DNA from 3 places in the Pseudoalteromonas sp. MER144-MNA-CIBAN-0113 genome. Region 3 is predicted to be linked to each of the others. Evidence: predicted binding sites of a transcription regulator. Region 3 holds the regulator's gene; each other region holds the start of a gene.

What was found. Region 3 encodes FliA, which starts transcription of late flagellar genes. Its sites were predicted from a motif close to CTAAAGNTNNNNNNNNNNNNGCCGATA; they were not measured.
Region 1: a site for FliA is predicted at 6,839-6,865, ahead of pomA (flagellar motor protein PomA). Genes of this name have one in related genera too.
Region 2: a site for FliA is predicted at 8,661-8,687, ahead of fliS (flagellar export chaperone FliS). Genes of this name have one in related genera too.

Annotation. Positions count from the first base shown of each region.
Region 1 is NZ_JBEOOG010000043.1:22,222-32,509, reverse strand. It holds partial or broken gene AAEY57_RS12170 (hypothetical protein) at 1-136, shown strand, start outside; gene AAEY57_RS12165 (tetratricopeptide repeat protein) at 140-997, opposite strand; gene AAEY57_RS12160 (M20 metallopeptidase family protein) at 1,107-2,417, shown strand; gene AAEY57_RS12155 (DNA topoisomerase III) at 2,446-4,386, opposite strand; gene AAEY57_RS12150 (hypothetical protein) at 4,462-4,947, opposite strand; gene AAEY57_RS12145 (flagellar motor protein MotB) at 5,095-6,015, opposite strand; gene pomA (flagellar motor protein PomA) at 6,018-6,785, opposite strand; gene xseB (exodeoxyribonuclease VII small subunit) at 7,089-7,331, shown strand; gene ispA ((2E,6E)-farnesyl diphosphate synthase) at 7,334-8,221, shown strand; gene dxs (1-deoxy-D-xylulose-5-phosphate synthase) at 8,337-10,199, shown strand; gene AAEY57_RS12120 (diguanylate cyclase domain-containing protein) at 10,262-10,288, opposite strand, start outside.
Region 2 is NZ_JBEOOG010000066.1:12,080-22,367, forward strand. It holds gene flgK (flagellar hook-associated protein FlgK) at 1-1,176, shown strand, start outside; gene flgL (flagellar hook-associated protein FlgL) at 1,179-2,438, shown strand; gene AAEY57_RS15040 (flagellin) at 2,714-4,117, shown strand; gene AAEY57_RS15045 (flagellin) at 4,335-5,735, shown strand; gene AAEY57_RS15050 (flagellar protein FlaG) at 5,835-6,221, shown strand; gene fliD (flagellar filament capping protein FliD) at 6,250-7,674, shown strand; gene AAEY57_RS15060 (hypothetical protein) at 7,865-8,188, opposite strand; gene fliS (flagellar export chaperone FliS) at 8,188-8,583, opposite strand; gene AAEY57_RS15070 (sigma-54 dependent transcriptional regulator) at 8,951-10,288, shown strand, end outside.
Region 3 is NZ_JBEOOG010000025.1:15,927-26,214, reverse strand. It holds gene AAEY57_RS08750 (protein-glutamate methylesterase/protein-glutamine glutaminase) at 1-890, opposite strand, end outside; gene AAEY57_RS08745 (chemotaxis protein CheA) at 944-3,160, opposite strand; gene AAEY57_RS08740 (protein phosphatase CheZ) at 3,175-3,942, opposite strand; gene cheY (chemotaxis response regulator CheY) at 3,959-4,342, opposite strand; gene AAEY57_RS08730 (RNA polymerase sigma factor FliA) at 4,383-5,093, opposite strand; gene AAEY57_RS08725 (MinD/ParA family ATP-binding protein) at 5,120-5,980, opposite strand; gene flhF (flagellar biosynthesis GTPase FlhF) at 5,973-7,463, opposite strand; gene flhA (flagellar biosynthesis protein FlhA) at 7,485-9,593, opposite strand; gene flhB (flagellar biosynthesis protein FlhB) at 9,665-10,288, opposite strand, start outside.

The DNA of each region.
Region 1 (10,288 bases), on a different contig from region 3:
TTACCCCAAAGATACCCCACCTAGACACACACGTTACCCACAAAACCCTGTGGATAACCCTGCATTTATCCTCTTTTTAAATGTAGAAAACAAAAAAGCATCTTTAGTTAGATGCTTTTATAAAGGTTCTAATTAGCCGTTAATATAAAATACTATAGAGCTTGCGGCGATATTTAGCGGCTAATGCATCGCCGTCAGGTAAAGAGGCGATTATTGCTAAGAAGTTTGGTTTGGCTTCATCATAGTTAAGATCCTTTTTAAGGATAGTAAAGAGTGCTTCTAATGCCTCTTCTTTCCTTCCCGCTTCATTTAAAAGGTTACTTAGCTGCATTTGCAAATCAAGTTCATTTGGATGTTTAGCGACTTTTTCTTGAAGTTCTTTTATCTGCGGTGAATCGGTTGCCTCTAATGCGGCCTCACATTTTGCCTTAATATTATTAAAGTATGCATCTTGCTCTTTTACATCTATTGTTTCTATTAACGCAGCGGCTTCATCAAGTTTGTGGATTTGTATACATATATCTGCCAGTACTAATTTAATCCTCGCATTTCGACTATCAAGTTCATACGCTTGTTTGGCATAAGTAAACGCGGCATTTAAGTCGCTATTAATCAGTGCTTGCTTAGCCTGCTCTAATAATAAGTCTTGTTGAGCTGGTAAATGTTTAGATAATGCATCACGAACTTGGCTTTCTGTTTGTGCACCCGCTAATACATCAACTGGAGCTGAGTCTTTTAATAACACTAAAGTAGGTAAGGTTTGCAATCCAACTTGTTGGGCAAGTTGAGAGGCAAGTGCCTGCTCTGCATCGCAGTCTAAGTTTGCGACTACTATATAGTTGCTGTATTCAGCAGCTAACTTATCTAAAATAGCTGCTTGGCTAATACACTCTGGGCTTTGTGGAGAAAAAAAGTTAAGTAGTACTAACTTTTGTTGTGATGTTTCACCCAATACTTGCTGAAGGTTTTGTGCGTTAAGACTAACTATATTGCTCATTGAATTATTGCCATGTTCATCTATTTAGGTTTTTATATGGTGATGAAGATAATAATTACAAGTCATCTGTTTAAATCATTTAAATACAATAGAAGGTAGTGAGGGAAATATGAAATTAGCGTATGTAAGTGCATTGTGTTTATTAGTCAGCCCATTATTGAATGCGCAAGCACTTAAGTTGGATCTTGATACCAGCATGCCGGCAATAGAAAAACTTTACTTAGACCTACATCAATCACCTGAATTGTCATATAAGGAAAAGCAAACAGGTAAAAAAATCGCTGAACGACTTCAGAAATTAGGGTTTGACGTAACCGATAATGTAGGTGGCTATGGTGTAGTCGGAATTTACAAAAATGGTCAAGGCCCTACCGTCATGATCAGAACTGATACTGATGGCCTGCCTATAACAGAGCAAACAGGCAAAACTTACGCATCAACTATTACCACAATTAATGATCAAGGTAGTGAAGTTGGCGTTATGCATGGCTGTGGTCATGATATTCATATGAGCTCTTTTATTGGTACTGCTGAGCAATTAATTACGCATAAAAATAAGTGGCAAGGTACTTTAATGATGGTTGCTCAACCCGCTGAAGAAGTAGGCGGTGGTGCAAAAGCAATGCTCAAGGAAGGATTATTTAACAAATACGCTAAACCAGATCATATTATTGCTTTGCATGTAAGCGCTAGCGTTGCTGCGGGTAAAGTGGCAATGAAAAATGAATACACTATGGCCAGTGTTGATTCTGTTGATATTAGTATAAAAGGCAAAGGTGGCCATGGTGCTTACCCGCATACAACTATCGACCCTGTGATCATCGCAGCTCGAACGATACTTGCACTACAAACAATTACTAGTCGTGAGCTTTCTCCACTTGAGCCTTCAGTGATAACGGTGGGTTCCATTCATGGTGGCTCTAAACACAATGTTATTTCTGATGAAGTTAAGTTGCAACTTACGCTACGCAGCTACAATCCAGATATACGTAACGCACAAATAGTGGCAATTAAACGTATTACTGCAGGTATAGCACAAAGTGCAGGCCTCGAGGAATCTCTCTACCCTGTAGTGAAAGTTCATGAAGATGAATCAATTCCATCAACTTACAATAACCCAGTACAAACTAACCTTGTTCGAAACGCTATAAAAAGTGCGATAGGTGATGCAAACGTGCTCGAAACAGAAGCGGTAATGGCCGGTGAAGACTTTGGATTATACGGGCGCACCGACGAAAATATTCCTATCACCTTATTTTGGCTAGGTGGCGTTAACCAACAGCAGTACGCCAAGGCAATAAAAAATAACGAAACACTGCCCTCGTTACATTCAAGTAAATTTGCGCCTGATTATAAAGTAGCACTGCCTACAGGAATAAAGGCAATGAGTAACGCCGCTGTGGCACTATTCAATCAGTAACCTTCAACGCTATATGTAAGCCCTGCGATTAATTTACCGCAGGGCTTTTTTTATAACTCGACTTTTTATACGGCGCTTTTTTTGTACGTTTGGCAAAGCGCTTTTTAGGTGACGTTTTAGGTAACAGTGCAAATGCCTGACTATTGCAGTTCGCCGCTTGACTTACAAAATTAGTTAAATCGGCTAATAAAGGTTGTATAAACTGCTGATAACTCATTGCTTGCTGTGCAATATCACCTAAACTCGACTCCCATTTTGCAGTTAAGTCGGGGCTTGATAATCCCTCTGGTAATACACTAATTAATGCCAGACCTGTTTCAGTTGCTTTAATTGCTTTTCCCTCACGTTTTAAAAAGCGACGTTTAAATAACAGCTCAATAATGCCTGCACGCGTTGCTTCTGTACCGAGGCCATCTGTTTCTTTTAATATTTTTTTGATTTGCAGGTCTTTTACATAACGGCTAATTCCCGTCATAGCAGCAAGTAAGGTTGCATCGGTAAAATGAGCCGGAGGAGATGTATGCTTTTGCACCACTTCACCTTTAGCACAAGTAAGTGCCATACCTTTTTCTAAATAAGGCAATGTAGCTTCTTCTTTGAGTTCCGACTTACCCATGAGCAATTTAAAACCTAAGCTTACATCTTGCTTTGCACTTGCTTTAAATAAACCTCCGGCTATGGTTACCTCTACTTTGCTTTCGTTGTAAATGTAGTCGGGATAAAACTGAATTAAATAGTGTCGACTTATTAACTGATAAATTTTTGCTTCATCATTGGCTAAACTCACACTTTTTAACTGTTTAGCTGTCGGCACAATGGCGTGATGAGCGGCCACTTTTGCATCATTAAAACATTTACTACGTTGTTTTGCATTTGCCTCATTTACCAGCTCTACTGACTGCCCACCATTTACGGCTATCGCTTTTAAAATAGCAGGTGCATCTTGGTGATGCTCTCTCGGTAAGTAACGGTTATCTGAGCGTGGGTAGGTAATTAATTTATGACGTTCATATAAAACTTGGCAAATATCGAGTACTTTTTGTGCTGGCATCCCAAAAGCTTTAGCAGCATCTATTTGTAAAGCAGATAAGTTATAAGGAAGCGGCGCGGTTTGTTTTTTTTGCTTTTGCTCAAGCGCTGTTACATTTGCGGGCTGATTAGCAATGCGTGAAGTCACATTTTCGGCTAAGGCTTTATTAAGTACTCTGCCCTCTTCATCTTGATATGGTTCGCACGCTTTACTCGGTATCCACTTAGCAGTAAATGATTGCTGCTCAGGTGTAACAAGATGAGCAAGTACTTCATAAAATGGTTTGGATACAAAATTTGCGATTTCATTATCACGATTTACAACTAAACCTAAAATAGGTGTTTGTACTCGCCCAACCGACAACACATTACCAAAGCCCGCTTTTTTCCCAGCTAGCGTATAAGCTCGCGTTAAATTCATACCAAACAACCAATCAGCACGAGACCGTGCTAAAGCAGATACACTCAAAGGGATAAAATCACGGTTAGCCCGCATAGAGTTGAGTGATTTTTTTACCGCAGTTAAGTTTAAATCACTAATCAATAAGCGTTGAATACTTTGCTTTTTAGTTTGACTAATTTTTGCTTGCTCGATTACTTCATCAACCAGTAGCTGACCCTCACGATCAGGATCGCCAGCATGCACGAGTGTTGTAGCCTGCTTAATTAATTTTTTTAAAATGGTAAGCTGCTTACGGGTTTTTGTTTTAGCTTTTAATTGCCAGTGTTCAGGCACAATAGGTAAATGCTCAAATTGCCATTTTTTAAAACGCTCATCATAGTCATCGGGTTCTGCTTGCTCGAGCAAATGACCTATGCACCAAGACACACAATCACCATTCGCCACTTCAATATAACCATCGTGTTTTTTATGAGGTTTTGGAAGCGCATCTGCAATAGCGCGTCCTAATGAAGGTTTTTCAGCAATATAAAGTTTCATAACCACACCCCAACACTGTTCATATAAACAGTAGTTTAGCATATCAGTTTAAAACTGGGGATATTTTTATAGTTTCTAACTTAAAGCTTTATTTCGCTTATTAACAAAAAGATATAAAAGAGGCAGGTAACACACTATAACTGTGCCAACATTAATGAGTGGCAGTAAAGTTTTATACATATAAGTGCTATATGATAATTCCCAAAGATGGCGGTCGACTAAACGAAACAATTGTAAAATGGGTGCACCAATAACCACAAGCTGACCCAGTACGCATTGCCACAAATAAACTTTATCTTTGATACCTAAATAAGCAATCAAAGCCATCCAAGATAAATCGTTTAATGCCCAAACTACATAACGGTATATGTAAGTGCCGTCATCAAACTCTTTGAGCGATGAATGAATTAAAGCACCAAAAAGAAAAAAAGAAGCCGTTATTAAAGTAAACCTTAAAGCACAGAGATCTTTTCGTAAATAAAAAACAAAAATAGCTGGGCTCAAAATAAGCACCCAGCTACTGTTTAAAATTTCTAAAATTTTATCAAACCAATCAGGCATGATTACTTAGTAAAATTCGTTTTTTTATCATCGTCATCGCCAGTACCGTTACCAGGCATACTACAATACTTAGTTAACATACTCGCCCCATTACATTTGTTAAGAATGTTGCATTCTATGCTAAAAAAGGTACATAGCCAAGTCATTCTATCTTACATCAATTGGCGCTGACTCTTTTGCCTTGCCTTGTAAAATTGATATTTCTACACGGCGGTTACGTCTTCGATCTTCGCGGGAGTCGTTCGGCACTAAGGGCCTAGTTTCTGCACGTCCTACCACCATCATTCTGGTTTTATCAAAACCTGGAACTTTTTGTAATTCACTCGCTACCGCAACTGCGCGTTTAGATGATAAATCCCAGTTATTAATGTAAAGCTCGTTGGAAACCTGAAAATCATCCGTATGACCAGACACCGTAATTTCACCGGGTACATCTTTAAGTAATCGGCCAATATCTTGAATGATAGGTTTAAATTGTGGTTGTAAAAATGCACTCCCCGATGGAAACGAGCCATTTTCTCTAATACGAATTATGATTTGCTGCCCTAAAGATTCAAGCTCAATAGCCCCATCAATAATTTGCTTTTCAAGCTGTTGCGCAATTTTTTTAACTAAGTCATTTATTTGCTCTTGATCAGCAGCAGACACTGCCGTAGCTGCAGCAACTTCCTCTGAGGTACTGCTTGATTCACCACCTCGCTTTTCACCACGTTGCTCTTGACGTCCACCTGCGGAGCTTTCATCTCCCGCCTGAAACTCAAGCATTTGTTGGGTCATTTCAACCGTTTGTTGCTGAATGGTTTCTATAGGAGTTGGCTCAGGTTTACCCGGCGTAAACTCCATAGCAATAACAGATGTCCCTTTTGGAATGTCTTTTACTTCTATTTTATTTTGTACACCAAAAGCAAACTTCATTGAGCCTGCAATTTGTTTAAATTTAAGTACATCCATTTCAGAAAATGCGAGTAAAAGTACGAAAAAGCACATTAATAATGACATTAAATCGGCAAACGTTCCCATCCACGCAGGAAGTCCTGGAGGTGGGCATTTGCACTCTTCATCTGACATAATTATTCCTCAGTATTGACTGCGCGTTTTGATTCAGCCAAATAATTTTTCAAGATCCCTTCAATTACTTTAGGATTTTGCCCGTCTTGAATACCTAATACTGCATCTAAAATTAAGCGCTGATTCATGGCCTCTTCGTCTTTACGCAGTTCAAGTTTTACCTGAATAGGAATGGCTACAACGTTTGCTAAAAACGCACCGTATAATGTGGTTAACAACGCAACCGCCATTGCCGGTCCGATAGCTTTGGGGTCATCCATGTTCGAGAGCATAGCCACTAAGCCTATCAACGTACCGATCATCCCCATTGCAGGTGCAATATCACCTAATGATTTAAATAAGGTTGCCCCCATTTCATGGCGAGTGGTGGTTAACGAAATATCTTTTTGTAATGTTGCACGTACCACATCAGCATCATGCCCATCTACTAGCATATCAACGCCTTTGCGCATAAAAGGATTTGGGATTTCGGCTTCTTCTAAGGCTAAAAACCCGCCTTTTCGAGCAGAGTCAGCTAATTCTACCGCTTTTTCGATTAATGCTTCAGGAGGCTCAATTTTAAACATAAACGCTTTTGCACATACTTTACCAATGCCAAGAAATTGCGACATGGTAAAATTAGATAAAACGATAAAAAGGGAACCACCAAATACAATAACCACAGAAGGGGTATTGTAAAACATAGCGACTTCACCGCTACTACTCATAAACATGGACATGACAATTAAGCCAATTGCGCCAAGGATCCCAATAATGGTTGCTAAATCCACATTCCCTCCAAAGGTTTTATATTTTTTCTTCGCAAGCGTTGTTATTAATTGTTTATCGGCAAGGTACTGAAATACTTAAGTGATTTTTATGATAAACGGTAAAATTAAGATTAGCTATATTTTAGATCAACATAGGTAATCAATCTAATTAATCAAAATTAATAATTTTAAAAAATAACGTTGAAACGCAATAAAACCCAATCAACAGCATTTATCTATCAAAAAACAATATCATTCTTTGACCTAGTTTAGCATTCCCCCTAAAATTGGCGTCTAAATTTATTATGTAAGTTGAAAATAAAGATGGCGACTAAAAAACCTGAAAATTTAAGTTTCGAACAAGCACTAGAAGAGTTAACAACAATTGTCAGTGAAATGGAACAAGGTGATTTATCGCTTGAACAGTCTTTAAAGCAATTTGAGCGCGGTATTGCACTTGCGAGCGCATCTTCAGGCAAACTTCAACAAGCTGAGCAAAAGGTGTCGATATTAATGGGTAATGACGAAAAAGCACCGCTTACTCACTTTGATAACGATATGGAATAATCGTGAGCATAAAAGAACAAATAAAACTCGCTCAAGATGATGTAGCTAATACGCTCAACCTTTATTTTGAACAACCTCTTGAAAGCGACAATACTATAAAAGAAGCCACACATTACAGTGTAATGAATGGTGGTAAAAGACTGCGCCCGTTTTTAGTGTACACCACAGGTAAAATACTCGGTGCTGACAAGCGTGATTTAGATGTACTTGCCGCAGCCATTGAATGTATTCATAGTTATTCATTAGTGCATGACGACTTACCCGCTATGGATGATGATGATTTACGCCGTGGTCGCCCTACATGTCATATTGTATATGGTGAAGCACAAGCGATTTTAGCTGGAGATGCACTGCAAACTTTAGCATTTGAACTTATTGCTAAGCACACATTTAAATGTTCGACTGAAGCACAATTAAAAATGATCGCAGCACTAGCGCATGCATCGGGGTTACAAGGTATGGTTGCCGGACAAGGCCGCGATATTGCAGCAACCGATAAGGTTATTACTGTTGATGAGTTAGAACGCATTCATAAACTTAAAACCGGTGCGCTAATAAATTGTGCGATCACTCTTGGCGCACTGTGCGCTCCTAATACAAGCCAACAAACTTTAGATAACTTATCAACTTTTGGATACGCTATAGGGCTTGCATTTCAAGTTCATGACGATATTTTAGATGTTGAGGGCGATACGCTTACTTTAGGCAAGCCACAAGGGTCAGATATTGCAGCGAATAAAGCGACATACCCCGCTTTATTAGGTATGCTAGGCGCTAAGCAAAAAGCACAAAATTTAATACAACAAGCCCATGAGGCATTAGCTAACATTGACGCAGACACAACAGATTTAGCGGCATTGGCTAACTATTTAATTGAACGTGACCATTAAATACAGCTAAAACGTATTAACTCTTAGTATAAAATTATTACTGAATATTAAGTCGCCTTTTAAACCTCGTTTGTTTTGAGGAGGGTTAATATTAGCGAAGGATATATAAAAAACCATGACACTTGATAGCAGCAAGTATCCATTACTTGATTTGGTGAACGAACCAGCCCACTTGCGAGACTTAGCACAAGATAAGCTTCCTGCATTTAGCCATGAATTGCGTGACTATTTACTCAATTCGGTATCGCAAAGTAGCGGTCATTTAGCGTCTGGTTTAGGAACCGTAGAACTTACCGTTGCACTACATTATGTATACAACACACCCGAAGACCGCTTGGTCTGGGATGTGGGTCATCAAGCTTATCCGCATAAAATACTGACTGGCCGTCGTGATCAAATGCATACCATTCGCCAAAAAGACGGATTGCATCCTTTCCCTTTTAGAGATGAAAGTGAATACGACACCTTTAGTGTTGGCCATTCAAGTACCTCAATTTCTGCGGCGTTAGGTATGTCTATTGCTGCACAAAAAGAAGGCAAAGGGCGTAAAACAGTCGCGGTAATAGGCGATGGCGCAATTACTGCTGGTATGGCCTTTGAAGCAATGAACCACCTTGGCGATGTTAAATCAGACATGCTGATCATTTTGAACGATAACGAAATGTCGATATCTGAAAATGTCGGTGCGTTAACCAATCATTTTGCGCGTATTTTATCAGGTAGCTTTTATACCAACATCCGCGAAGGCAGTAAAAAGCTGCTCTCTGGTGTACCGCCGGTAAAAGAGCTTGCCAGCCGTATGGAAGAACACATTAAAGGGATGATGATCCCGGGTACTTTTTTTGAAGAATTAGGTCTAAATTACATTGGCCCAATTGATGGACATGATGTGAATATGTTGGTTGATACGCTGCGCAATATGCGTAACTTAAAAGGCCCACAGCTTTTACATATAAAAACCCAGAAAGGCAAAGGTTACAAGCCTGCCGAAGCCGATCCGATTGGTTATCATGGCGTACCAAAATTTGATCCTGCAACATCAAGCTTACCAAAATCTAAGCCAGGTGCGGCGACTTTCTCAAATGTGTTTGGTGATTGGCTTTGTGACATGGCCGAGCAAGACAGTAAGCTCATGGCAATCACGCCAGCTATGCGTGAAGGTTCAGGCATGGTACGTTTTTCTAAAGAGTATCCAGAACAATACTTTGACGTAGCAATAGCAGAACAACACGCTGTTACTCTTGCTGCAGGTTTTGCTTGTGAGGGCTTAAAGCCCGTTGTGGCTATCTATTCTAGCTTTTTACAACGCGCGTACGATCAACTAATTCACGACGTTGCACTGCAAAACCTACCGGTATTATTTGCTATAGACCGCGCCGGTATTGTTGGAGCCGATGGTGAAACCCATCAAGGCGCCTACGACTTAAGCTTTATGCGCTGTATACCTAATATGGTCATTATGGCCCCAAGTGATACTAACGAATGCCGTCATATGCTTTATACAGGCTATCAAGCTAATTGTCCTGTTGCTGTTCGTTACCCGCGTGGTAGTGCAGGCTCAACAGACATTCAAAGCACTATGCAACAACTTGAAATGGGTAAAGCAAATGTAATTAAAAAAGGTACTAAAGTGGCTATATTGTCATTTGGTACCTTGCTTGAAAACGCACAACTTGCCACTGATGAGCTCAATGCCACTCTAGTAAACATGCGATTTATTAAGCCACTTGATACGGCATTAATTGATGAGCTGATTAATGATCACGATATTATTGTAACCCTAGAAGATAACGCGATTGCGGGCGGTGCAGGCTCTGCAGTTAATGAATATTTATCGAGCATTAAAGCCGATGTAAAAGTGCTTAACTTAGGTATTCCTGATGAATTCATTAAACATGGCACACAACAGCAAATGCACGATGAAATGGGGTTAGGTGAACACGGTATTTTAACTTCAATTAAATCATTTATGAGCTAACACTTATCGTGTTTAATAAAAAAGGAGCCATTGGCTCCTTTTTTATTGCTCATCTATAACCTCTAGCGCATCCATACCTTAATATCGGC
Region 2 (10,288 bases), on a different contig from region 3:
GCGTTTAGAGACGATATTTTGGTGCCTGCTCAAAATCAAATAGGCCAGATGGGCATTGCACTTGCCGATTCGTTTAATCAGCAAAATCGTTTAGGTATGGATGCAAACGGCGAGCTTGGAGGCGATATTTTTAATATCCCAACGGTCAGTGCTTTTGTTTATCAAGCAAATACCGGAACAGCTAATATGTCAGCAACCGTTGAAGCTGGTAAAGGCAGTGAACTACCAGCGAGTGATTTTGTGATCACCTATACGGGGAACCCTAACGAAGTAAGTATTCAGCCAATAGATAATAAAGGTGAACCTTTAGGCACAGCCTCTTTAGCAACTATTCCACCCAGTGGCATTATCGATTCAGCCGCTATTACCAGTGGGGAGTCGTTTGGTTTAGAGCTAAACGTAACCGGAGCCGGTAATGCCGGTGACCAATTTCAGGTAAAACTTAATAGTGGCGCGGCAGGTAATATATCGCTGACAACAGGTCGAGGCGAAGACATTGCCTTAGCCTCTCCAATTAGAACAGCTGACGGCCTAGATAATACAGGCACAGGCAGTATTTCACCGGGTAATGTCACCGATGTAACCACGGGTAGTTTTAGTAATCCTTTGGATTTAGCAAATGGCCCTATTAGCATTGTTAAAACAGCCAATGCTAACGAATATCAACTTACTGATGGGAATGGTACAACCACGTTTACGGTTACACCGCCTGCTAACAATATACTCGCTCAAGCCGGGGCACCATACGATGGTTATGGCTTTGATTTTAATATTGAAGGCGTACCAGCAACGGGAGATACCTTTAATTTAGAATTTAATGAAGGTGGTTTTGATGATAACCGCAACGGTCAAAAACTTGCTGACTTACAAAACACCGATTTAGTACGTCAAAATGTGGTAGCAAGTGCCTCAGCCGATAATCATAAAACCTTGAACCAGGCCTATGCTGGGTTAGTAACCGATGTTGGTGTAGTAACCAGTCAAGCAAAAACCAACGGGGCGGCATTTGATGCTTTAGCACAGCAATCAGAAGCCTGGTACGAATCGTTGTCGGGCGTAAATTTAGATGAAGAGGCAGCTAATTTGCTGCGTTTTCAGCAATCTTATGCTGCATCGGCTCAAGTACTGTCTGCAGCACGTTCTATTTTTGACACTTTACTGAGTGCGGCGAGGTAATTATGCGTTTATCAAATAATTTAATGTATCAAAGTCAAATTAATAAAATTTTAGATAATCAACAGGGCGTTGCAGGCGCTTTAGAGCGAGCAAACACAGGTCAAAAGTATTTGAGTACCTCTGAAAACCCAGCTGCTATATCGCAAGGGATGTTGTACACCAATAAAATAGAAACCAATGAGCAGTTAACTAAAAATATAAAGCAGCTAAATGGTCGCTTATCAACCGAAGAAAGCATACTTAAGGGTATGAACGACACTATTTTAGAAGCGCAAATGCTAACCATACGAGCGGGCAATGGTTCGTTAGGTCAAAGTGATTTGGCTTCAGTTGCCAGTGAACTAAAAGAATTGCAAAAATCGCTGCTTAACTTAATGAATAGTCAATCAGAAGGGGGGAAATACCTATTCTCTGGCTATCAAGACGATATTCAAACCTATACATTTAATAGCACTAATGGCAAATACGAATACCAAGGCGATCAAGGCCAGCATGAAGTAACCATTGCAAAAGGGGTTGAGATAAAATCAAGCGATAATGGCTTTAATGTATTTGAACGCGTAGATGCACGTCTTGATGTGGTGTCGAATGATGGAGCGCCATCAGGCGGCATTACCGCAGGGACTGTTTATGTTGAAAACCAAGGCGAGTTTGACAAGTTTCATAAAGATAATTATAACTCAGACCCAGATCCGCTTATTTCTCCAACGATCAATACCTATAACGTTAATGTTATCCCTGGTGCAACGCCTTCAGCGCCTGATCAGTATGAAATATTACGTGATGGTAATCCTCTTGTACCACCTGTTACTGGTGAAGTAACTGATGAGCCGATTGAGTTTGCAGGCATGGAAATTCAACTTGAAGGTGTAGCACCCGGCCAGCTTGATTTTACCCTTGAAAAGCCAGGTAAAGAAAATGTGCTTAATACGCTTGAAGATCTGATCACTAGTCTAAATGACGAACAACTTGATGGAGCGCAAATTAACCAAGCGTTATCGGATGGGTTAATTCAGCTTAAAAATGCCAGTGAGCAAATTGTGTTTACTCAGGCTGGCCTAGGTGGGCGTATGAACGTGGTGGAGCGTGTGACCGATTCAAACAGTGCTCTAGATATTAATAATCAAGAAAACAGAGCGAGCTTAATTGAAATTGATCCTGCTGCAGCTATTAGTGAACTTACTAAACAAGAGTCTGGTTTACAGGCTTCACAAGCGACTTTTGGTCGCTTGGCTAAACTTTCATTATTCGATTATTTATAAATACCATCCAAGGCAGGTTATTACTATACGAGAAAAGTAGGTAATAACTTGCCTTAACGAAGCGGCAAAAAACTGTCACCCCCTTTTTATCTTCTGTCAAAAAATCGCTAACTTCTAATTTAAAGCCGCAATAAGTGTTATTTAGTTGTTTTAAAACATAGGGTTAATCTTTTTTTACTAGTTGGCACAAGTAATGCATTCAACTAGTCATAGACAGTGTGGTTTTTGCTTAAATATTTTGAACCACATTCTGATTGAAACTAGGAGATGGTAAAATGGCTTTAAGCGTAAATACAAATGTTGCATCACTTAATGGGCAACGCAATCTATCTAAATCTAGCATGGCACTTGAAACCTCAATGCAGAGACTATCATCTGGTTTGCGTATTAATAGCGCAAAAGACGATGCTGCAGGTTTACAAATTGCCAACCGACTAACGTCTCAGGTTAATGGCCTAACGGTTGCTCAGCGTAATGCCAACGATGGTATTTCTATGGCGCAAACTGCTGAAGGTGCAATGCAAGAGTCAGCAAATATTCTGCAACGTATGCGTGACTTATCACTGCAATCGGCGAATGGTTCAAATAGTGCGGTTGACCGTGCATCACTGCAAAAAGAAGTAGCAGCCCTGCAACAAGAGCTCACTCGAATTGCAGATACCACTAAATTTGGTGGCACCAGCTTACTTGACGGCACTTTTGGTACTAAACAGTTTCAGGTAGGTGCAAATGCGAATGAAACCATTAATGTAAGTTTACGTAATGTTGCTGCCGATGCTATTGGTTCCAACGAAATTGATGGGCCAGGAACTGTATTTGGTGTAGTAGCTGCAGGCAGTATGGCTGCAAATGAAGTTGTAGCTCCTGGATCACTGAATATCAACGGTACTGATGTTTTAATTGGAGCAAATGATGGCGCTGATGGTGTAGCTAATTCTATTAATGGAGCTGCGGCTGGTGTTACAGCTGAGGCTCGTCTAAATGTTGTTATCGCAGGGATAACGAGTACCGATAATGCAACTATAAAAATTGGCGATGATGAATATGACTTAGGCACTTTTGGTGGTGATATGGCGCGCCTAGCAGAAGAGATGGTGGCTGACGGTTATGATGCTGTTTATGACCCAGCTGCAGGCAATATTAGCCTAAAAGCAACAGGTGTTGATGGTATTGAATCTGTAATGGAAGCAGTTGGTACGCCTGCTGGTGGATTAACGTTTGATGGAACTGCTGCGGGAGCAACAACAGCTTCAAAAACATCGGAAATAAATTTGTCATCACCGAGCAAAATTGGTATTTCAAACGATGGAGCAGCAAATGAGCTCCAGATGTTTAATAGCTCATTAAGTCAATTGTCATCAGTGGAGGCGATTGATATTAGTGGTACAACTAGTGAAGGTGCTCAATCTGCAATTCAAACTATTGATGCTGCATTAGCGCAAATTGACGCCCAGCGTGCAGACTTAGGTGCGGTGCAAAACCGTTTTGGTTTTACCATTGCCAATCTTGCTAACGTATCTGAGAACGTGTCAGCTTCTCGTAGCCGTATTCAAGATACTGATTACGCGCTTGAAACAGCAACCCTAACTAAAAACCAAATTATGCAACAAGCCGGTACCACTATTTTGTCGCAGGCAAACCAGTTACCACAGGCCGCATTAAGTCTTTTAGGTGGCTAATGCCAGCTAGTTATAAAAAAGCCAAGCAAATATGCTTGGCTTTTTTATTTGTATTTCAATCAATTAAAAGTTTTTACTGTTTTTTTTAAAAAAAAGCTAAAGGTAATTTTATAACGGCCGTTAACTTAATTAGAACGGAGCTTGAACAGATTTTTATTGTGATGGCTCTTGGTTAAAATCAATTAGTTACATTACGAAAGTAATCAGGAGTTATAACATGGCTTTATCAGTAAATACTAACGTTGCATCATTAAATGCACAAAGAAACTTATCAAAATCTAGCGAAGCATTAGGTACATCAATGCAACGTCTTTCATCTGGTATGAAAATTAACAGTGCGAAAGATGATGCGGCAGGTCTACAAATTGCGAACCGTCTTTCTTCACAAATTAATGGTTTAGGTGTTGCTCAGCGTAACGCGAATGACGGTATTTCAATGTCGCAAACCGCTGAAGGTGCGATGCAAGAGTCATCAAACATCTTACAACGTATGCGTGACCTATCTTTGCAATCAGCTAATGGTTCAAACGATGCAAACGCTCGTGCCGCACTACAAAAAGAAGTTGGCGCATTACAGCAAGAGCTTACTCGTATCGCTGAAACGACTAAATTTGGTGGTACAAGCTTACTAGATGGTTCGTTCGGTACTAAACAATTCCAAGTAGGTTCAAACGCTAACGAAACAATTAACGTAACTTTGCGTGATGTATCAGCAGATGCGCTTGGTGCAAATGAAATTGATGGTGCTGGTTCTGTATTTGGCGCAGTAGCTGCAGCTGGTGACATGGCTACAAATGAAGCTATAACAGCAGGCACACTAAATATTAATGGTGTCGATGTTACTCTTGGGGCTAATGATGGTGCTGATGGTGCTGCAGCAAAAATAAATGCTGCTGCTACAGGCGTAGTTGCTGAAGCTCGCTTAGAAGTAACTATTGCTGGTATCACTAATACAGATAACGCAACAATCAATGTTGGCGATGACAACTATGATTTAGGTACCTACGGTGGTGATATGGCTCGCTTAGCTGAGGATATGGTTGCCGATGGGTATGATGCAGTTTACGATTCTGATGCTGGTGAAATTACACTTAAAGCAACAGGTGTGGATGGTATTGAATCTGTTATGGATGCAGGTACTCCAGCTGGTGGTTTAACATTTGATGGAGTAACTGCATCTACAGCAACGGCTTCAAAAACATCAGAAATAAACTTATCATCACCGAACAAAATTGGTATTTCTAATGATGGAACTGCCGATGAAACTGAATTATTTAGTGCTTCTACAAGCTCTTTGACATCAGTTGAAACTATTGATATTTCTGGGGCAACAAGTCAAGGTGCACAAGATGCAATTCAAACAATTGATGCGGCGCTTGCGCAAATTGATGCACAACGAGCAGACTTAGGTGCGGTTCAAAACCGTTTTGGCTTCACTATTGCTAACCTTTCAAACGTATCAGAAAACGTGTCGGCTTCTAAAAGTCGTATCGAAGATACAGATTATGCTGCAGAAACGGCTAAACTGACTAAAAACCAGATTATGCAACAGGCTGGTACAACAATCTTAGCTCAGTCTAACCAGTTGCCACAGGCAGCACTTAGCTTATTAGGTTAATTTAACAATAAGCTCTATACTTAACTACTAAGGAAGGGGCAACCCTTCCTTTCTTGTATAGGTATAAAGCTTTATATCGCTTTATAGTAGGAGCGAATTATGGAAACGCAAAGTTTAAATCTAAATATCAGCTCAGCGCAAAAAGGTGAGGTTACCTCAAGTTACCAAACCCCATCACAAGTTAAGCAAAATGCTGATGAACAAAAGAATACACCCATCACCACCACTGCAAGTAATAGCGAAATTTCTAAAACTGAGTTATCACCTGAAAAACTAGAGAAGGTGGTACAGCAATTGCAGGACTTTATGGGCGAAATGAATCGCAGCCTTCAGTTTAAGGTCGACGAAGATTCTGGCCGTAATGTTATTAAGGTGATTGATAAAGAAAGTGGTGATTTAGTTAAGCAGTACCCGTCTGAAGAGGTATTAGGTATCGTTGCTAAATTAGCGGAAGCCACCGGTGTATTGGTTGATTTTAAAGTTTAGTTTTCAGTAATTTAAGAGGGTAATTATTATGGATATTTCATTTAAAGGTATAGGTTCAGGGCTTCAAGTTAATGAAATTGTAACTGCTTTAGTGAATGCTGAAAAAAGCCCTTACCAAGCTCGAGTAACTAAACAGCAAGCAAACTTTACTACCGATATATCTGCAGTAGGTACCCTAAAAGCCTCTTTGGAAGAGCTTAATGGTTCACTAGAATCATTGGGTGACATCGAAAACTTTCAAAAGCGCACTATCAGTGGCAGTGACGACTTTGTTTCTTTAAGCTCTGAAAAAAACGCGCAAACCAATAATTACTCTATTAAAGTTAATAGTTTGGCTGAGAACCAAAAGCTAACATCAAATGCTATAGCTGGCGATGAAGCGGTGGGAGAGGGTAAGCTCACGATTAGTTCTGGCTCTAACAGTTTTGACATAAATGTGTCAGACACAGCAAAGCTGGCTGATATACGTGACGCGATTAATGACTCTGCTGACAATGATTCAGTTAATGCTACTATTATTACCGATGATACGGGGCAGCGATTAGTGTTATCAAGTAAAGAAACCGGCGCAGAAAACGCAATAAAAATTGTAGTTGATGATGTCGGTGATGGTGGTAATACAGACTTGTCTGGCTTGTCTCGTCTTGCGTATGATAGTGATACAACATCAACAACGTATGCTGAAAACTTAAACGAAGTAACAGCAGCGACGGATGCTTCAATTACGATTGATGGGACGCTTGTTGCGACAAGCAGTACAAATGAATTTAAAGATGTCATTGAGGGCGTCACCATTAATGCCAAAAAAACTCACAATGCAGACGATGATTTAAGTAAAGCAACTATCACTGAAAATAATAATAATGTTGCTGCTGGATTAAAGTCGTTTGTAGAGAAGTTTAATGCATTTATTGATTTATCAAATCAGCTCGGTCGCTCTAGCGCTGAAGAGGGCGTTGGTGCACTTGCGGGTGATTCATTACTTAGAGGCTCTGTAAACCAAGTACGCTCGATGTTAACATCTGAATTTAGCACGGGTAATGGTAATACCGACTTTTTAGCTAACTTTGGTATTAGAACTGAGCGCTCAGGTAAGTTAAGTATTGATTCTGACGCTCTTAAAGCTGCCGTAGAAAGCGATCCACAAGCTATTCAAACGTTTTTTGTTGGCGAAAATGACGGTGATGGTTTTGTTGGCCAGTTAGATACTGTTATTAAAGGTTATACGGCCTCTGATGGTATTTTTAGTTCACGTATTGAAGGGCGTGAAACACAACTCGATAAGCTACAAGATGAAGTTGATGCATTTAATAGCCGAATGAAAAAGTATGAAGAGCGACTATATAGCCAATACAATGCCATGGATATATTAGTTGCTAACCTAAACTCGACAGGAGGTTACTTGCAGCAGCAATTAGCTAACCTACCGGGTGTGGCTAAAAAGTCTAGCTAAACAATTAACTTTGTTTAGCAAATAAAGCCTGGCTTATGAGTCAGGTTTTTTTATGTTTGTTCGATTGTTAGTAACTAACTGTGTTGTTTTATAGTGAGGTTTGAGGAAATAAAAATACAGAGTGAAAAATCTGCTTAATCACTCTGTAAAGGGGAATAAAATAGGGGGTTAGCTAAGGCAAGAAGTGTTTTTAAATATTAGATTTATACTTATTTACAGCTTTTTTATTTTTTTGATTACCAACTATTTTAACCGCTAATAGTTGCTTTTGATTATCTATTTTAACAGATAGCTGTTCTATTAGGTTAATTAAAAACTCAAGTTCAGTAGCTGAATAATGAGTTTTTTCTCTAGAAAGTGAGCTACTTATGTGAATATCAAGTTTATTATGAATATTCAGCGCTTGCTCAATATCCCAATCTTCTGAGTCAGCAATCAAACTTACTAGCTCATTGCAATATGCTCGAGTCTCACTATCTTTAACTTGTGAGCTTGTAACCCGATTTAAAGACATTACAGTTGTGGTTCTCTTTGTTCGAATGGAATTGCTTCCCAGCCTGACTTAATCTCTTTAATTAAGGTAATTACTTCATCAATTTTATCAATGTTGTTTTCAAGGTTTGCAGTTAATAAGCAACGCTGACAGTAATCGTACAAAGAGTCTAAGTTAGTTGATACTTCATTATTGTCTTCAAAATTTAACACTTGCTGCAACGCACCAAGTAGCACAATACAATCAGAGATTGCGTTGCCTTTTTTTTCTAACTCTTTACGTTCAATAAATCCTTTTGCAGCAGAGAGCTTGCCAACAATATTTACAAACACGAGTTTGACTTGATCATAAGGTGTCATCTCTTTAACGCTGCTAACTGTTATTTGACGGTATTTATTGATTGATGCATGAGCCATAGGTAATTCCTTAAATTTTAATTACATGTTCAGAACTCTAAGCAAGTTTAGTTCCAACATAAGTTTGACTATTACTTTATCGGCCAAAACAGTCACACCTTTAAATAATAATAGCAGTTTTTATGAGTTTTTACTGTGTGAAATCGTATCATTGAAAATCGCATTATATGTCGTTTAATTCATCCTAAGTATGTATGTCACTAAAACTACCCAGGCAATTAATAGTTATAAAGTATTGACTTTGTGCGGCCAGTGTCTGTTTTTTGGCGTTAATGTCAAAAAATCGCCGCTATTGCTTGCATCCAAACCCAACTGGCTTACAATTTGATTAATAAAACAAATTAGTGAAATAAATGGCTCGCTAAAGATGATCTTAATTTTAGATAATAATAACAATCGCTCTATTGGATTATACGCATCGCTTACTTTTATTGGTGAGGCGGTACAGTTGCAAACAGAAGCTGACTTTGAACAGGCATGTAGCCACTATCAAAACAAAGAATGTATTGTGGTGTTAGGTGCTTTGCAGTCTTTAGATCACGAAAGTTTAATTAAACGATACCCAACATTTCCTTTTTTACTCATTGGTGAAACGCTTAAACCTTTGTTGAGTTTGGCTAATGTTGTGGGGTTGATATGTGAGCCATTTACTCATGAAATAACCACACAGCTGTTACACGACTGTCAGCAATATCAGCGCATGTTGCCGCATGAACATAAAAATAATAAAGAGAAAAGCACCTTTGATGGTCTTGTTGGTGAAACCAAAGCCGTAAAAGATTTACGCTTTTTAATTACGCAGGTTGCTAAAACCGATGCTAACGTACTTATTTTAGGTGAGTCGGGCACAGGTAAAGAAGTAGTTGCCCGAAACGTACATTTGCTTTCTAAGCGTAACAAAGGCCCATTTGTACCAGTAAACTGTGGGGCAATTCCTGCAGAGCTACTAGAAAGCGAATTATTTGGCCATGAAAAAGGTGCATTTACCGGCGCTATTTCAGCACGTAAAGGCCGGTTTGAATTGGCGCAAGGTGGCACCCTATTTTTAGATGAAATCGGCGACATGCCACTGCAAATGCAGGTTAAGTTACTGCGAGTGCTACAAGAGCGCAGCTATGAGCGCGTTGGTGGTACTAAAGCGATTCAAGCTGATGTGCGTGTTATTGCCGCAACCCACCGAGACCTTGAAAACATGATAGAAAAAGGCTCATTTAGAGAAGATTTATACTATCGCTTAAATGTTTTTCCTATTGAGAGCCCATCTCTTGCTCAACGCGCAGAAGACATACCATTACTACTTAAAGAGCTTATGCGCCGCGTAAATGAGCAAAGCGGTACTACGGCTAAGTTTACAGAGCGTGCTATTGATAGTTTAAAAGAACATTCTTGGCCGGGTAATATCCGTGAGCTCGCGAACCTAGTTGAGCGTATGGTTATTATGTTCCCAGATAAGGTGGTGGATGTTCCTGATTTACCAAATAAATACCGCTATATTGAAGTTGAAGCTTATGAGCCTCAGTACCCAGAAGAACTGATGGAGCGTGATGCATTTAATGATATTTTTAGCGGCGGATTTAGCGAAGACGAAATAGATCTCGAAGATGATTTTGCTCAAGCGGCCCCTGGGTTATTGCCCGATGAAGGTATTGAACTTAAAGAGTACTTAGCTGAGCTTGAAATTAACTTAATCACACAGGCATTAGAG
Region 3 (10,288 bases):
GGTTTATAGTTTACTCGTTCATTTTTATCTTCAAACACACGAAGGGTTCTATTAGAGCCACGTCCTTCTACCATCATTTGCTGGCCACCTGGCGCTAAATAAGCGCACCCAGGTTGTAATCTATCGCCTTGCTGCGCTTCTTTTACCTTAATCTTACACAAGCCATCTAAGCGAGTAGCAAAAGCCGGGGTAAATGCAGCAGGCATATGCTGTATGAGTAAAATAGGGTGTGGAAAATTAGCAGGTAATTGCGTCAAAATAGTTTGCAGTGCAACCGGCCCACCTGTGGATGTACCAATAGCAACTAACTGATACTGCTTACCACTGGCACGCGCTGAGGCACTGCTGCTAGTAGATGCAGGACTCGCATTATTAAAGCTACGATCAGGTTGAACTATCGGCTTTTTAGCAAGGTTAGAAAAGCGCTCAGAGCTGTTTGACGCTGGTTTACTAATACTTGGAGATGGGGCCGTTCTCGTAATTCTTCCAATACGCTGGCGGCCTATTTCCTTAACCTTATTTTGCAATAACTTAATTGCATCATCGTTATTGCGAGCAATATCTTCAAACTTTTTAGGTAAAAAGTCCATCGCCCCAGCATCAAGCGCATCCAAAGTGGCAGATGCTCCTGCTCGTGTTAACGATGAAAACATTAAAATAGGTGTTGGATTACTCGCCATGATCTCTTTCACAGCACTAATACCATCCAGCACCGGCATTTCAACATCCATGGTGATAACATCAGGACGTAACTGAGCTGTTTTTTCGACGGCCTCTCGGCCATTTACAGCAAAGCCTATTACCTCAATGCCGCTGTCTTGTTCAAGAATTTCACTCACTCTGCGGCGAAAAAAGCTTGAATCATCAACTACTAAAACTTTAACAGCCATTTCGCTCTCTTATTCAATGAATGGGTAGGCATAAAGTTTATACCTACTTTTTATTATCCAGCGTAATGCTTTAGCATACTCGGTACATCTAATATCAGTGCAATTCCACCATCAGAGGTAATAGTCGCACCCGCCATACCCGGCGTACCTTGCAATAATGCATCTAGAGGCTTGATCACCACTTCTTCTTGACCTATTAGTGAATCAACAACGAACCCTACTTTTTGAGTCCCTATTTGCACAATAACGACATGCCCTTGTGCTTTTCGCTGACCTCTATCAGCGCCTTTTATAAGCCAATGTTCAAGGTAGAATAATGGAATCGACTTTTTACGAACAATAATCGTTAGCTGGCCATCAACCACATTAGTTTTTGTTAAATCTAAGTGGAATATTTCACTTACACCCGCTAGCGGCAAGGCAAAGGTTTGCTCTCCCACCACCACCATTAAGGTAGGCAATATCGCAAGTGTTAGTGGAACTTTGATTTCTAAAGTAGTCCCTACGCCCATTTCTGATTTTATGTTAACCGAGCCATTGAGCTGAGTGATTTTTGTTTTAACCACATCCATACCAACACCACGGCCAGAAATATCTGAGATTTCTTCTTTGGTTGAAAACCCAGGTGCAAAAATAAGGTTATAAGCTTCAGTATCAGAAAGACGACTCGCTTGGTCGTGATCAAGCACCCCTTTACTAATCGCAATCTTTTTAAGCTTTTCAGCATCCATACCGGCACCATCATCTTGGATGGTAAGCAGGATATGGTCGCCTTGCTGAGACGCTGATAAAGTAACAGTACCGGTTCTAGGTTTACCCGATGCTTCACGAATATCGGGCATTTCAATACCATGATCCACTGAGTTGCGCACTAAATGCACGAGTGGATCTGCCAATGCTTCCACTAAATTTTTATCTAAATCGGTGTCTTCACCAACAAGTAATAAATTAATATCTTTTTGCAGCGTTCGTGCTAAATCTCGTACTACACGGGGGAAACGGCCAAACACTTTTTTAATTGGCTGCATTCGTGTTTGCATTACTGCACCTTGGATATCAGCAGTCACAACATCTAAGTTGGAAATAGCTTTACCCATAGCCTCGCTGTCAGAGTTTGTTGCCAAGCTTACCAAACGATTTCGCACAAGTACTAACTCGCCCACCATGTTCATTATTTGGTCTAGGCGTTTGGTATCAACACGTACAGTTGTTTCTGCCGGTGGAGGCGCTGCTTTTTTGGGCGGCGCAGCTTTAGCTGCTTGTGCCGCAGGAGCCGGCTTAGCTGGCTCTGGTTTAGGCTGTGGCTTAGCTGCAGCAACTGGTTCTGGCTTTTTAGCTGCCACTGGTTCAGGTTTACTTACAGGAGCCGGTGTTTCTATCGACTTAGGTGCACCTTTACCATGAAGTTCATCAAGTAAGGCTTCAAACTCGTCGTCACTTATTTCATCATCGCCCGAGCTTTGCTCGTTACTTGGTGAAGCCACAGGAGCCGATGGTGTTTGTTGTGGTGTACTTGCGGTTGCTTGGCTCACTTCGCCAAAGCTGCCTACACCATGAAGTTCATCCAATAAGCTGTCAAATTCATCGTCAGTTATATCACCACTGACATCATTGCCACTTGATGATGATTGTTTTTCTTGTGGGGCTTGCCCTTTTCCATGAAGTTCATCAAGTAGGCTTTCGAATTCGTCTTCGGTTATTTCATCAATCTGAGACTCAGTACTGCTGCTATCTGGGCCGCTAAATAATTCATCAAAAGCAAACGGGTCTTCTTCAGCATCGTTGCTCGGTTGCTCTGCAACTGGTTCAGGCTCTACCGATGGAGTTTCCACAGGAGCTATATCTTCAACCACAGAATCGCCGGCAAGCTCTTCTGCTGTCGGTGGCTGCCCAAGTTTGTGAAGTACTGCAAGTAATTCTGGATCAGCAGGCTCTGGCTGGTCACGATTTTTAATCGTGGCAAACATTTCATTAATGGTGTCCAGTGCTTGTAAAATCACATCCATTAATTCAGAGTTAACTGTTCTTACACCTTGGCGCAGTAAATCAAACACATTTTCAGCACCATGACATGCATCAACAAGCTCTGTCATAGCCAAAAAGCCAGCGCCACCCTTTACAGTGTGGAAACCGCGAAATATTGCGTTTAGTAGCTCAGTATCATCTGGGTTGTTTTCCAGTTCTACTAACTGTTCAGATAAAAGCTCAAGGATTTCTCCGGCCTCTACTAAAAAGTCTTGTAAAATATCTTCATCGACTTCAAAGCTCATGCAGTACTCTCCTATTAGAAGCCCAAACTTGATAATAGATCATCAACTTCATCTTGATCAGATACAACATCATTACGCGTTTCTTTATCAATAATAGGCCCTTCGGGACCTGCTAGTGTTTGTGCAACAATGGGATCTTCTATTTTTTCTGGTTGTTCAGTTGGTTCAACCTCACCACCTTGCGCTGCAAATGCAGTTAACAGGTGAATTAAACTTTCTTCAACTTCACGGACAAGTTCAATAACACGGCGAATAACCTGACCGGTTAAATCTTGATAGTCTTGAGCCATCAGCACATTAGTCATCAGCATTTGTAACTCATCGGTTTTGTGATGAGAACTGCTCATAAACTTATCAATACTATGGCAAAGTGATTTAAACTCACCAAGCTCTATTTCGCGGTTCATTAAACGATCCCACGTTGGCTTGATATCAGCTATTTCGTCAGCGATTTCTTGTGCTAATGGTAAGCTTGCTTCAACCGCATCCATTGTCTTATTGGCTGCGTTTTCTGTCATTTCCATGACATAGTTAAGGCGTTTTTTTGCGTCAGGGATGGCATCAGTGGTAATGTCTGTTAAACGCGTGTCTAACTCGAAACTTTTTAAAGCTTCGTGCAGTTGACGCGTCAACTTACCCACCTCAGCAAATAACTGTGATTGCTCTTGTGAAGCTGTTTCTAAAATTAACTGATTCGCTTTATCTTGCTCACCATTTTCTAAAAAAACAACTAACTGGCGAGCTTGTTCTAAAGTAATCTGAGGCGCAGCAGGTGCTGACATAAGCCTCTCCCTCTCATTAACCTAAGCGTTCGAACACTTTTTCTAATTTAGTTTTCAATGTACCTGCAGTGAATGGTTTAACAATATAACCATTAACACCTGCTTGGGCCGCAGCAATTATTTGTTCTTTTTTAGCTTCTGCTGTAACCATTAAAACAGGAATATGCTTTAATTTTTCATCAGCTCGAATTGCCCTTAAAAGATCAATACCTTGCATGCCTGGCATATTCCAATCTGTTACAACAAAATCAAACGCTTGATTTTGCAACATAGGCAAAGCAGTTGACCCGTCATCTGCTTCTTGAACATTGGTAAAACCTAAATCGCGCAACAGGTTTTTAATAATACGTCTCATTGTTGAGAAATCATCAACAACAAGAATTTTAATGTTTTTATCCAAAACATCCTCCAGTGAGGCCTGAACCTTTATTTACTTACTTCTAGTTTATCCAGTCATTGATTTTTGCTTTAAGCTTAATCATCGCCTGACCATGTATCTGACTTACACGCGATTCACTTACATCGAGTATATGCCCAATTTCTTTTAAATTCATCTCATCGTTATAGTACAAAGAAAGCACCATTGCATCTTTTTCCGGTAACGACTTTATTGCACTGAGTAAAGACTCATTAAACCGTTCATTTTTAACATTATTGAACGGTTTGTCTAGTGCTAAATCTTGGCCATGAGGTGTAATCACATCGTCATCTATACCAAGGTCTTCAATACCTAACACTTTGCTTACATTTACATCGTTTAAAATATGATGGTACTCATTTAGCGAAATTTCAAGTTTTTCAGCAACTTCACTATCTTTAGGTTCACGGTTTAAACTGTTCTCAAGCGCAACAATAGTTTCTGCAACCAAACGGCTTTTTCTGTGAACTGAACGTGGAACCCAATCGCCTCGGCGCATTTCGTCTATCATCGCACCACGAATACGAATACCGGCAAAGGTTTCAAAGCTTGCGCCTTTGCTTGCATCAAAGTTTTTTGAAGCTTCAATTAAACCAATCATACCCGATTGAATTAAATCATCTAGCTGCACACTGGCCGGTAAACGAGCAATTAAATGGCACGCCACTTTTTTGACTAATGAGGCATGCTTTTCAACAATCATATTTAAATTTTGTGTTGACTGATATCCCATAGCTCTATTCACCGGTATTGTCATTGTTAGTTACTAACTAGTTTCTCAATGAAAAACTCTAAATGACCCGAGGCTTGACTAGGTGTTGGCCACTTAGCAATTTTTGTAGCCAGTGTTTTAAAAGCAATTGCAGCAGGCGACCCAGGAAAAACCTCAACAATTACTTTTTGGCGGCGCGTTGATTTGCGCATATTCTCATCATAAGGAACTGTTGCAACCAACTCCATTGATATATCTAAAAATCGGTCGGTAACCTTTGAAAGTTTTGCAAACAATTCCTGCCCTTCGCGTAAGCTACGCACCATGTTGGCAACAATTTTAAATTTGTATACGCCGTGCTCACGGCTCAGTACTTTAATGAGCGCATAGGCATCGGTAATTGATGTTGGCTCATCACATACCACCACAACCACATCCTGTGCGGCACGAGAAAAGCTCAATACCATGTCAGAAATACCCGCAGCGGTATCAACAATTAAAATATCAAAGTCGGTGTTAAGTTCACTAAATGCACGAATAAGTCCAGCGTGCTCTGAGGGTGATAACTCAACCATACTTTGCGAACCCGATGTTGCAGGCACTATTTTTATGCCTGCGGGACCTTCGACTAAAATATCATCAAGTTCACATTCGCCCGATAAAACATGAGATAAATTACGCTCAACGCGCAGTCCAAGCATCACATCACAATTCGCTAATCCTAAATCAGCATCTAGTACAAGCACACGTTTGCCTTGTTGGCCTAACGCGATTGCCGTGTTAAGGGATACGTTCGTTTTACCCACTCCACCTTTGCCGCCGGTGACAGCGATAACTTTTACGCCGTTATTATTATTCTTGCTCATTTTGCGAAGGCCGCTTGCTTGATCTAAAACTGTGTTAATCATACATCTCTACTGTGCTCGACGCCACTGATTGGTGTCGTGATTGTTGTGCTTTTATTCTTTTTAAATACAATTGCTCAGCTTTTTTTACTAGTTTTTCGGCATTTGCCACTCTAATATCTTCTGGTACTCGCTGACCGTTAGTAAGATACCCTATTGGGAGACGATTTTGAATCGCAATACTAATAATCTCACCTAAACTCAATGACTCATCAAGTTTAGTAAAAATACATCCGCTTAGCTGTACTTTTTTAAAGTGCCTTACTGTTTCTTGTAATACATTAATTTGCGCCGTCGCACTTAATACTAAATAACTACGTATATCAACACGCTGATTACGCATCAAGGTGTTTAACTGCTCGGTTAAGCGTAAATCACGTTGACTCATTCCTGCTGTATCAATTAAGACTAGACGTTTATTTCGTAAATGGTATAAAACTTCTGCTAATTCATTTGCATCTTTAACTTGTTTAACGCCACAACCTATAATACGACCATACGTTGCTAGCTGCTCATAAGCACCAATACGGTAGGTATCGGTAGTAATAAGCGCTACTTTATCGGCACCGTATTTTTGTGCACCCAATGCTGCCAGTTTTGCAACTGTGGTGGTTTTACCCACGCCAGTAGGTCCGACTAACGCAAAAACACCGCCTTGGCGAAGTATTTCGTTGTTCGTGGTTTGCATTTGATCTTCAACCATGTTCAATAAAGCTTTCCAGCCTTGTTGGCGAGACACATCGTCTGGTACAAAACATGCCATTTGCTCAGCAACATTTTTTTCTATCCCCATACCGACTAAGCGGTCAATCATACATGCACGGGTCGGGTCGCGACGTGCCATATCTTGCTGCATTAAACCTGATACTTGGTGCTCTAATAGTTGACGAATTGCGTTCATTTCTTCACGCATTGTGCTGATGTCACTGGATTCTTTATGCATTGTTTGCTGACGCGGTGCGCTAGGTGAATCTAAATCGTCAAAGCCACTGTCTAAGTCGTCGAAACCTAAGCTATCGGCTTGGGTGCGAGGGCGCACTGGCGCGCTTTGTTCACGTTCAAACATATTTTTAGGTCGTGATTGCACAGGCTCTTGTTCTTGATAGTGACCAGAAGTGTCAATGCCAGAGTGTGAAAACATTGAAGCAAGCTCTGCTGAACGAGGACGTGGAGACTGACGCTCTAGTAAAGCTTGTAAGCTATCTGCAACCTTTGCCTGTGGCTTAGGTTGAGCGCGTTGCGGTTCTGGTTTAACAAAATTATGTGAACTTTGCTCAGTATGTGCAAATGAAGCTCTTGCAGCAGGTTGGCTTTGAGGCTGCTCTGGCGCTTTTGTCGCTGCTTTGTCGTAATCAACTGCAGCAACAATTTCAACGCCATTAGCTAGTTTTTTATTTGACATAATAACCGCATCAACACCCAACTCTTCTTTTACTTCTTTTAGTGCAGTGCGCATGTCTTTAGCAAAAAAACGTTTAATTTTCATAATTCAAACCCCTTTAAAATCTTATTGTTGGCCTACAGAGCTGACAATCTTGATCTGTCTTTCATCTGGTATCTCTTGATAAGACATCACTCGCAATCCTGGAATGGTGTATTTAACAAATCGAGATAACACAGTGCGTAACATTCCTGACGTTAGCAATATTGAAGGTTCACCGGCCATTTCTTGATTTTGATGCGCTTCATTCAATGATGTTTGAAGTCTATCAGCAAGCCCTGGTTCTATTCCGGCACCTTCATCACCTGCATTTTGAAGTGACTGATGCAACATCTGTTCCAACTCAGGCGCCAAGGTTATGACAGGGATTTCAGAAGACATACCAACGGCATCTTGGACGATTAATCTACGCAGTGATATTCGCACTGCAGCCGTTAATACATCTGGGTCTTGGCTACGAGGGCCATACTCAACAAGGGTTTGAACAATTGAACGCATATCTCGTATTGCCACCCCTTCGTTTAATAAATTTTGTAGTACTTTAACGATGGTGGTCAGCGGTAATACCTCAGGTACAAGTCCTTCAACTAAGCGAGGGTGACTCTTACCTAACATATCTAATAAGTTCTGTACTTCTTCATGTCCGAGTAATAATGCGGCGCTATTGGTGAGTAACTGGCTAATATGGGTTGCCACCACGGTCGCCGAATCAACCACCGTGTAACCTAAAGACTGTGCTTCATCTTTTTGATCGGGTTTTATCCAAACCGCATCTAAACCAAACGCAGGATCTTTAGTTTCAATTCCTTTTAGCGGGCCAAATACTTGGCCTGGGTTAATCGCTAATTCATCACCATGTTTAAGCTCACCCTCACCACTTGATACACCCATCATGGTTATGCGGTATGCATTTGGGTCGAGTTCTAGATTATCGCGTATATGCACCGGCGGCACTAAAAAGCCCAGCTCTTGAGATAGTTTTTTACGCACTCCTTTAATACGGTTTAACAGCTCGCCACCTTGTGATTGGTCAACGAGAGGAATGAGTCGGTAACCGACTTCTAGACCAATAACATCAACTTGTTGAACATCATCCCAACCCAGTTCTTTTTGCTCTTGTTTAGCCGCAATTCCGGTACCTGAGGCCGCATTTTCGGCTTCTTCTGCTTCTGCAGCGGCTAATTTCAGTTTATTTTGCTGAGTATAGTATGCAAGGTAACCTAAAAGCGCCCCTAAGCTTAAAAATGCAAGGTGTGGCATACCTGGGACTAAGCCCATAGTAATAAGGATACCTGAGGCAATAAATAACGACTTTTCGTTACCTAATTGCTTCTTAAACTGATCGCCCATGTTGTGCGATTCATTTTGACGGGTTACAACAATTGCAGTACCAATTGAAAGTAGTAATGAAGGTAATTGCGCGACTAAGCCATCACCAATGGTCAATAGTGTGTACACTTCCATAGCGCGTGAAAAACTTAAATCATGTTGGATCATGCCAACAAATAAGCCACCCACAATATTGATCACTAAAATGACTATGCCAGCAATAGCATCGCCTTTTACAAATTTACTAGCACCATCCATAGAACCATAAAAGTCAGCTTCACGAGTTACTTCCTCACGACGTTCTCTGGCTTGCTCGGCACTGATAAAACCGGCATTCATATCTGCATCTATGGCCATTTGCTTACCTGGCATAGCATCTAGAGTAAAACGCGCTGATACTTCTGAAATACGACCAGCACCTTTGGTGATTACCACAAAGTTAATGATGATCAGAATTAAAAACACCACCAAGCCCACGGCGTAGTTACCACCGATTACCACTGAACCAAATGCTTCAATGACTTTACCAGCAGCATCCCCACCGTTATGACCCTCAAGCAGTACCACCCGGGTACTGGCCACATTGAGTGCTAAGCGCATTATGGTTGCAATTAACAGCACGGCTGGGAACATACCAAACTCAAGCGGTTTCATGGTGTATACAGTGACCAGTAATACAACTAACGCAAGCGCGATATTAAACGAAAATAATATATCAAGCAGGAATGGAGGCAGTGGTAAAATAACCATACCCAGCGCAGCCAACACCAAAAGCGGTGTACCAACGCCCTTCGCATATTCTTTTTTATCTTTATTAAGTTGTTGTAATACCGCTTTAAATTCCATAACTCTACAATTTCAAAAAATTGACACTACGCTGAAATTGCAATAACTATTCCAAGTTAGTTGGTTAGCAGTTAATACTTAAATTCATCGGGGATAGGCAGCTTTTTATTAAGGGCAACAGGGCGTTTTCCACGGCCTTTTTTAAACCGTTTAAGCTGAAACACATAAGCAAGCACTTGAGCAACCGCAGTAAATAGCTGATCGGGGATTTGCTCACCCACTTCTGCAGTATGATAAAGCGCTCGGGTTAAAGTTGGAGACTCAACAATAGGCACTTCATTACCCAATGCAATTTTACGAATTTGCATGGCGAGCTCATCCACACCTTTGGCTAATACAATAGGCGCGCCTGCTCGCTCTGTATCGTATTTTAAAGCTACGGAATAGTGAGTAGGGTTGGTAACAATAACATCGGCGTCTGGCACATCCTGCATCATTCTCTTTTGCGACATTTGACGTTGGGTTTGCCTTATGCGCGCTTTAATCTGCGGATCACCTTCTGAGTTTTTATATTCGTCTTTTACCTCTTGCATAGTCATTTTAAGCTGTTTGTTATGACTATAGCTTTGAAATGGGGCGTCAATAGCAGCAATAATAATTAAGGTGCAAGACATGGCTAAAAACATCCACGCTAAAATTTCCAAAGCATGAACAATATTGCCAGGCGCACTTTCTATACTTAAATGTAAGATTTC